Regions from separate parts of the Cytobacillus dafuensis genome, predicted to be linked through region 1. Evidence: a T-box and tRNA genes for the amino acid it is inferred to sense, from the RefSeq annotation. Region 1 holds a T-box; the other holds one or more tRNA genes.
The links. A T-box is a leader RNA that pairs with one kind of tRNA and senses whether it is charged. The one in region 1 lies ahead of gltX (glutamate--tRNA ligase), so its partner is inferred to be a tRNA-Glu.
Positions count from the first base shown of each region.

Region 2: it encodes a tRNA-Glu, which carries the amino acid that the T-box ahead of gltX (glutamate--tRNA ligase) is inferred to sense. The anticodon was not compared.

Region 1 is NZ_CP042593.1:1,236,592-1,241,150, forward strand. It holds gene FSZ17_RS06015 (acyl-CoA thioesterase) at 1-271, shown strand, start outside; gene FSZ17_RS06020 (hypothetical protein) at 297-668, shown strand; gene gltX (glutamate--tRNA ligase) at 845-2,509, opposite strand; T-box leader at 2,557-2,795, opposite strand; gene FSZ17_RS06030 (DUF8821 family protein) at 3,088-3,549, opposite strand; gene FSZ17_RS06035 (GyrI-like domain-containing protein) at 3,564-4,043, opposite strand; gene FSZ17_RS06040 (helix-turn-helix transcriptional regulator) at 4,152-4,559, shown strand, end outside.
Region 2 is NZ_CP042593.1:309,873-314,431, reverse strand. It holds gene FSZ17_RS01620 (helix-turn-helix transcriptional regulator) at 1-615, shown strand, start outside; gene FSZ17_RS01615 (LysR family transcriptional regulator) at 642-1,559, opposite strand; gene FSZ17_RS01610 (flavodoxin family protein) at 1,678-2,238, shown strand; tRNA gene FSZ17_RS01605 (tRNA-Val) at 2,502-2,574, opposite strand; tRNA gene FSZ17_RS01600 (tRNA-Glu) at 2,579-2,653, opposite strand; rRNA gene rrf (5S ribosomal RNA) at 2,693-2,809, opposite strand; rRNA gene FSZ17_RS01590 (23S ribosomal RNA) at 2,874-4,559, opposite strand, start outside.

The sequences.
Region 1 (4,559 bases):
TACAGGTAAAAGGTCCATGGAGATTTTCTGTAAAGTGGTGGCCGAAGATCTTGAAACTGGAAAACGTAGAATTGCAGCTACAGCATTCTTAACTTTTGTCCCTCTAGATGAAAATAAAAGGCCGATAGAAGTTCCAGGTGTTATACCAGAAACAGAGGAAGAAAAATTTCTCTATGATACGGGGAAAGAACGTGAAAAAATTCGCAAGCTAAAAAGACAACAAAATAACGAACTCGTCTCCAAACTTTCAGTGGATAAACCATGGGATTAATACCGAGCAAAAAGGGAGAGAGATTATGCTAACAACATCAAGTTACGACCAATTGAAAAGTGCGCAAATAGCTATCGGAAAATTAAATTCCACAAAACCATCTATTTACAGAAAATTTATCAATATCATTAAACTGACTCGTCAATTGCAGTTTGGATATCAATATATGGGCTCATTAATTATGGATGAAGACCCAGGTAAATTCAATCCGATGTCTCAAGATGATTATGTGTTGTCTGTCTATTATCGGGAAATCGAAAATTTAAAAACAGACAAAAAATTCCTTGATTTAAAGCAATTACTAAAAACGCATAACCAACTCAGCTATGCTAATATTAGCAAGTTGGCATTGGGGGAAAACCCAGAAGCATTAGTTGGTCCAACTTTAGTCCGTTAATAGCTGAACGGAACCTTTCAAACCTCACTTAGAACTTTCACGGAGAACCGTATCATAAATAGTGGTAAAGCGTAGGGTGGAGGTAGTAGTTAACTGAAAGATGTGGCTATATAAATAAAGTTATAATGACCGGGAAAGTGATGCCCGGTCATTTTTTTGACATGCTTTTTAGTTGGTTAAATGGAATCACCGAAAAATGTCTGCATTCTTGAAAGAACCCTTTTTTCGCCCATTACTTTCATAATATCAAACAAATCAGGTGTATTGGTTCTGTTAGTTAGAGCGACCCTAATTACCATCGCTACATCACCAACATGCCCTTTGTAATTGTTAGGATTGGCTTTATATTGCTTCATATCCTTTGCAAATCCGAGTTCCCCAGCAAGTTCTTTCATTTCATGGAACCAAGCCTCTTTTTCATTATTAAACCTATAAGTTTTGCTAAAACCTAGTACAATTTCTTTCGCAACATCAAAACTTACATTTGTAGGTAACTTATAGCCACTCAATACATCCTTTTCAAACAATTCGTCATAAAAGAAAGCAATCATTGGCTTCACATCTGACCACTTTGAATAATCTTTTCTTGGTTTCTCAATTGTTCGACCTATATTTAGAATGTTTACAGTGTATTCCTTATTCTTGTCAATTAAAGTATAAAGCTCAGAATCAAATTCCTTTGACCAAGTGTATAAATGGTCAAATACTTGTTTACCAGTGAGCCTAGAGATAACATCCTTGCTGATATCACCCAGTTTATTCATGTCTAATAAAGCACCACTGGCATTCATTTTATCAGTATTGATAAAAAAGTCTCTAAATGATTTATGAGGGTTTGTCATCCTCCATTCTTCAAAGTCAGAATTGATGAGATTCATGAAGTATTCACTTAGAGCGATTCCTGGGTATCCTTGTTCTTTGTAATAATCAGCGGTACCATCAAGATCCTTACGTTTACTAAATTTCCGTTTAGAAGCTCCCACTTGCTTCATTATTGGAGCAATATGTCCGTATTCCGGTATTCTAAACCCTAAGGTTTCAAACAACTGAATATGGATAGGCACTGAAGAAAGCCATTCATCGCCCCTAAGACAAAAGGTTGTACCCATCAGATAATCATCTATGGCATGAGCAAAGTGATATGTTGGTAAACCATCCGTTTTCATGATAACAATATCTTGGTCATTTTCAGGTAACTCAATCGGACCTTTAACCAAATCATGGTACGTTATTCTACTATCTGATGACCCCGAAGATTTAAGTCTAATAACAAACGGTTTACCATTTAAAATTTCTTCCTTGGCTTGTTGAAAAGAAATATCTCGATGATTAGCCCACCTGCCATAATAACCTGTTGTTATTTTTAAGTTCTGCTGATTTATTCTTATCTTTTGTAAATCGTCCGTATCACAGAAGCAAGGATAGGCTAATCCATTTCGGACTAAATGCTTCATAAATACCTTATAGATTTGTATTCGTGAGCTTTGTTTATACGGTCCATAAGCCCCCTTATCGTCACCTGAAAGCTGAGGTCCTTCATCGAAATGAATCCCGAAGTATGACAATGAATTTATAATGTTTTCGAGACTGCCTTTTATTTCGCGTTTTTTATCTGTGTCTTCAATACGCAAGAAAAAGACTCCATTACTTTGGTGGGCTAATCTTTCCGATATTAAAGTTGCGTAAAGCCCACCAATATTCAATGAACCAGTTGGGCTCTGTGCAAAACGTGTAATCAAAGCAGATGAAGACAAATTTCTTGGCGGATATAGTGAATAAATATCAGCCGGTACCTGCCTGACATCCGGAAATAACAGTTCTGCCATGTTCTCATTTGACATTATCGAATCCTCCTATATGTTCAAAATAAAAAAAGCCCTTCATCCTATAAAAGGACGAAAGACTTGCTTCCGCGTTACCACCTAAATTGGTTAAAAACCCGCTCATAATGCAGCCATTCACTATCTTGCTGCACACTTCTTTAACGGGAAATTCCCGGTTGACTTACTCCAATTTTTCAGTCAACTGCTCCAAGACTTCTTTCATTAAGCTCGAATACCCAATTTCACCAGCATGGGCTCTCTAAGATTCGAGTGATTAATTACTCTTCCTCTTCATTGCACTTTACAATATGTGGATATAATTAGAGAAACAATAATACATTATGATTAAATTGTCAACAAATTCTGACTATGAGGACAACAGTCTTTTTGCTACCGCCCATTGGTTGGTAACTCGCTCGTTCAAGTCGGGACTAGAAGAAGTGAGTGAAGAGAGGAGAACCATTTCACAAATAACGGCAAGTTTTCTAATGAGTAACTTCAAGAAAGCGTATATATTAGGTTGCCAAAAAATGGACGATGGCACTTTCTTGTTCACCGCTTTGATGTACATTTGATGCATGTAACATTTGCTTACTTTAATATTCTCCTTTAATGACAAAATACGAGCCCCGAATGGTTCCAGCTAGTTTAGACTTTTGCCTAGCAAACTTAAACTTCCCTTCTAACTCTTTTGGTACTTCCATCCCATCAGAAAGCTTAAAACCAACAGCCCGCTTCTTAGGATCATCCACCGTATACATGACGTTGACGCTAAGACCATCCTCATAAATGACGTAGGCAAATTTGATATTTTCCACTTGAAAACGCGACGTTTCTAAAGGTTTGGCCGCAAACTCAATATCACGTTCTTTCAAAATTTGGTTCACATAATCAAGGGTCTCGTAGGACTCGCTAGCAGGTACAACCATAAATTCATGCTTGTATTTGTTCATAAAGTATCGAGCTTCATTAGCACGTAACCCAGCAAGCGCTTCTGCTACGGGTGAAGACTCTAAACCAACTGTAGACACATTTTTAAAGTCAACGATATAGGACAATTCCATCTCTCCTTTTATTTCCTAACAACAGGAATCCACATTTCACCAAATACTGAGCCGTTTCGTTGCCCCATTATAACCGCTGTATTTGGCCCTCCAACATAGGCAAAATTCTTTGCTTCCGGCAATACTTGGCCAAATGCAATGCCAGTAACCATATTACTCAGCTCTTCAGCTGTTTCTGCTGCCCCTTTTACAACTAGGTATTCTCCTTTTGGAAATTGAATCACTCTGGATGCTTCTGGTAATGATGCCTCTGTCATGACGCCGGCATAATGCATCATTTTGTTATTCACCGCTTCATTCACGACAAAAATGTAGTCATTTGTAGCAACGGCTTTTAGCTTGTCAAGCCTTCCATCTTGTTTGACGGCCGACCAAAAATCTGCCTTTTCCTTGTTTATGCCAGCATAGTCGGTGTAATCGCTTTTAAGCTCAGTTCCAATACCTAAAACAGTAAAGCTTTCTTTCTCTTCTAGGGTATAATTTGCCATATTCAGACCATCCTCTTTTTAAAATTTTTCAAATGATTTGTCTTTTCACTTGATGAGTTTATAATAGTCTTTAATCATGTCAAAAAATGATACTGTTTAGGAGATCCGATGAAAAAAGTTGAACGAATTAATACCATCATGCGGTATATCAACAACCGCTCCCACTTTACATTTTCCGAGATCATGCAAGAATTTAACATCTCGCGTTCGACCGCTATTAGAGATATCAGAGAAATTGAAGCCATGGGGATGCCGCTTGTCGCTGAAGTTGGAAGGGATGGGGGTTATTTTGTCATGAACAACTCTGTCCTGCCCACTGTTCGCTTTACCGATAATGAGATTAAAGCTCTTTTTATTGCCTTTATGGCCACAAGAAATCAACAACTCCCATATTTAAAGAGTCGTCAGTCTTTAGCTGAAAAATTACTAGGCCTCACATCAGAAAACCAGCAAGATGACCTTGTTCTATTAAATCAAATCTTGCTTTTTGAAGGGACCAACCCCCATAATCCCGAC
Region 2 (4,559 bases), 930 kb from region 1:
CATGATATTTGGAATCGAGTTCATGTTGATACAACCGCATGGAGACAGTCACCTGAAAAAATTGAGTCATTTAAAATTTTGCAACAAGCCATTTGGGATGAAAGAAAACTACAAATTAAATATGAACGGGCAGATGGGGAATGCATTGAGAGAGTTGTTAGCCCGTTCGGATTAGTAGCTAAAGGAAGTACATGGTATTTAATTGCTTCCGCAAACGAAAAAATCCGAAATTATAGAGCCTCAAGAATTAAGTTTGTATCGTTGACGGATGAATTGTTCTCCCGGCCAAATGACTTTGATTTAACTCAATATTGGAATGACTCTACAAAAGAATTTATTAAAAGTCTACCCAAATATGAGGTTGATGTTGAAGTTTCTTCGTCTATCGTTCCGAGAATAAAGTTTACAGGGAGATTTGTTCAAATAATAAAAATGGATTCACCTTCTGATAATGGATGGATCCCTGCAAAACTGTGCTTTGATACGGAACAAGAGGCAAGTGAATTTATTCTAGGTTTTGGGGATCAAATAAAGGTTATTCGTCCTAACTCGTTAAAGAAAAGTATTTATGGTATGGCAAAGAGGATAGTGGATTTTTATGAGCGCGAGGATTAACATCATCCACTAAATCCCCTTTTTTATCATTTTTTATTACTCGTTTTCTCGTTGAAAACTTTATATTGATCTCGTGATATTTGGATAAAATCCTCAAGATAAGAGGGAATATACTTGTCTTTATGCCAAGCAATCTCTGTGAATACCGATTCTAAATCGATAGATGTGGGTATTTCGATAATACTACCCCGATCAAGTTCTTTTTCTACCGCCATTTTAGGTAAAAGGGAAATACCTAATCCGGCCATCACACATTGTTTGATGGCTTCTATACTAGCAAATTCAATAATATGTTCTGGATGAACACCTTCAAATTGAATTCTATGCTCAAACTGAGTTCGATAGGAGCAGCCCTTTTCTGTTAACAGGATCGTTTCTTGTCCGATTTCTTCTGCGGTTACGGGATTTTTTTTCGCTAAATGATGCCAAGGAGATGCTATGAATACTAAGTCTTCCTCAATTAACATTTCTTTATGAAGCGTAGGCATCTCTTTAAAGGTGTCGGTGATGAAAGCTAAGTCGAGAGTGCCTGATTGCAGTAAATCCTTTGCGATATCTTTCGTATGAACAGGTTTAAAAATCAGTCTGACCTGTGGGTGACGTTGTTTAAATGATTGCAAAATAACTGGAAGTCGATATGAACATTGGCTTTCCTGTGCACCAATCGTTAAAACTACATTGGACTCATTTTGACCAGCTAACACTTGCCTCATCTCCTGGTCAAGATCAAGCATCTTTTGCGCGTATTGTTTCAGCTGATTGCCTGCTTCTGTTAAGTAGATGCGTTTCCCAAGCCGCTCGAATAATGGCATTCCTAACTCTTCTTCTAGTGACTTAATTTGAGCAGTAATACTTGATTGTGCATAATCTAGTATTTTAGCAGTTTGAGTAAAGTTCAAGGTTTTCGTTGCAGTTAAAAACGTATGCAAATGTTTAATTTCCAAATTTCACATCCCCCTAAATCGGTTTTATCGATTGATTTAATCAAAATATTCATCTTTATTGATGGATAATTTGAGTATAAACTTTTCTTATACTAATGTATAGAAGAGGTGATCGATAATGAAAATCGCTACATTTATAGGTAGCTCAAGAACAGAAAGTAACAGTGAATTACTTGCAGATACGGTCTTGAAAGGGATAAAACATCAAAAGGTATATATAAAGGACTTAACTATTCAACCAATTAATGATTTACGTCATACAAAAACAGGATTTCAAACAGTAGATGATGATTATGATCAAGTAATCAAGGCATTTATGGAAAACGATGTGATTATCTTTGCTACGCCCATATACTGGTACAGTATGTCAGGCATAATGAAAAACATGATTGATCGACTTAGTCACGCCATACGTGTTGAAAGGTATCCACAGTTTAAAGAACATTTAAAGAAAGTGGAAGCAATTGTTCTAGCTGTAGGTGGTGACGAACCAAGAATTAAAGGGCTCCCTCTTATTCAGCAATTCCAATATACTTTCGATTTTTTAAATATGAGGTTTTCATCTTATATTTTAGGTGAAGCCAATCAGCCTGGTGACATCCTAAAGGATAGTCAGGCTTTATCGCAAGCTGAGCTATTAAATAAAAGACTTAAATTCTCGCATAACACTTTTAAATAAAGTGAAACTTCCGTCAGTGGGGGTTTTTTTCATCCCCACTGATGGTTAGTTGAACCAATCGGGCTTTTACGGGCAGTTGTCCCCCACCTATCTTCCTCGCTTCTCTCTCAATTTTGAGATGGGGGTCTTACAGCCCGTTAACGCGGGATAAATTGTCTCTAAAATAGAAAAAGGATAACTAACCATATCACACGATATGACTAGTTATCCTTTTTCAAGTCAGCTGCTCGACCAATTAAGCTACACTGACATAAAGAATATAATGGAGGATGACGGGATCGAACCGCCGACCCCCTGCTTGTAAGGCAGGTGCTCTCCCAGCTGAGCTAATCCTCCATATTGGTGACCCGTACGGGATTCGAACCCGTGTTACCGCCGTGAAAGGGCGGTGTCTTAACCGCTTGACCAACGGGCCAACTAATTTTGGCAAAAAAATAACCCTTATTAGGGTTTGGCCTGGCGACGTCCTACTCTCACAAGGGGACAGCCCCTAACTACCATTGGCGCTGAGAAGCTTAACTGCCGTGTTCGGGATGGGAACGGGTGTGACCTTCTCGCTATCGCCACCAGACTGTATTAAACTGAGGTTTATTCCCTCAAAACTAGATAACTGACAATCATCATTAAATATTTTATTGGTTAAGTCCTCGACCGATTAGTATTTGTCAGCTCCACGTGTCACCACGCTTCCACCTCAAACCTATCAACCTGATCATCTTTCAGGGGTCTTACTAGCTTGACGCTATGGGAAATCTCATCTCGAGGGGGGCTTCATGCTTAGATGCTTTCAGCACTTATCCCTTCCGCACATAGCTACCCAGCGATGCTCTTGGCAGAACAACTGGTACACCAGCGGTGCGTCCATCCCGGTCCTCTCGTACTAAGGACAGCTCCTCTCAAATTTCCTGCGCCCACGACGGATAGGGACCGAACTGTCTCACGACGTTCTGAACCCAGCTCGCGTACCGCTTTAATGGGCGAACAGCCCAACCCTTGGGACCGACTACAGCCCCAGGATGCGATGAGCCGACATCGAGGTGCCAAACCTCCCCGTCGATGTGGACTCTTGGGGGAGATAAGCCTGTTATCCCCGGGGTAGCTTTTATCCGTTGAGCGATGGCCCTTCCATGCGGAACCACCGGATCACTAAGCCCGACTTTCGTCCCTGCTCGACTTGTAGGTCTCGCAGTCAAGCTCCCTTATGCCTTTACACTCTTCGAATGATTTCCAACCATTCTGAGGGAACCTTTGGGCGCCTCCGTTACTTTTTAGGAGGCGACCGCCCCAGTCAAACTGCCCACCTGACACTGTCTCCCACCCCGATCAGGGGTGCGGGTTAGAATTTCAATACAGCCAGGGTAGTATCCCACCGATGCCTCCACCGAAGCTAGCGCTCCGGCTTCCAAGGCTCCTACCTATCCTGTACAAGCTGTACCGAAATTCAATATCAGGCTACAGTAAAGCTCCACGGGGTCTTTCCGTCCTGTCGCGGGTAACCTGCATCTTCACAGGTACTATAATTTCACCGAGTCTCTCGTTGAGACAGTGCCCAGATCGTTACGCCTTTCGTGCGGGTCGGAACTTACCCGACAAGGAATTTCGCTACCTTAGGACCGTTATAGTTACGGCCGCCGTTTACTGGGGCTTCAATTCAGAGCTTCGCTTGCGCTAACCCCTCCTCTTAACCTTCCAGCACCGGGCAGGCGTCAGCCCCTATACTTCGCCTTACGGCTTCGCAGAGACCTGTGTTTTTGCTAAACAGTCGCCTGGGCCTATTCACTGCGGCTCATCCGGGCTATTCACCCAAATGAGCACCCCTTCTCCCGAAGTTACGGGGTGATTTTGCCGAGTTCCTTAACGAGAGTTCTCTCGCTCACCTTAGGATTCTCTCCTCGCCTACCTGTGTCGGTTTGCGGTACGGGCACCTTTTCCCTCGCTAGAGGCTTTTCTTGGCAGTGTGGATTCAGGAACTTCGGTACTTTATTTCCCTCGCCGTCACAGCTCAGCCTTTATGCAAGCGGGATTTGCCTCGCTTGCAGCCTAACTGCTTGGACGCGCTATTCCAGCAGCGCGCTTACCCTATCCTCCTGCGTCCCCCCATTGCTCAAACGGTAAAGAGGTGGTACAGGAATATCAACCTGTTGTCCATCGCCTACGCTTTTCAGCCTCGGCTTAGGTCCCGACTAACCCTGAGCGGACGAGCCTTCCTCAGGAAACCTTAGGCATTCGGTGGATGGGATTCTCACCCATCTTTCGCTACTCATACCGGCATTCTCACTTCTAAGCGCTCCACCAGTCCTTACGGTCTAGCTTCAACGCCC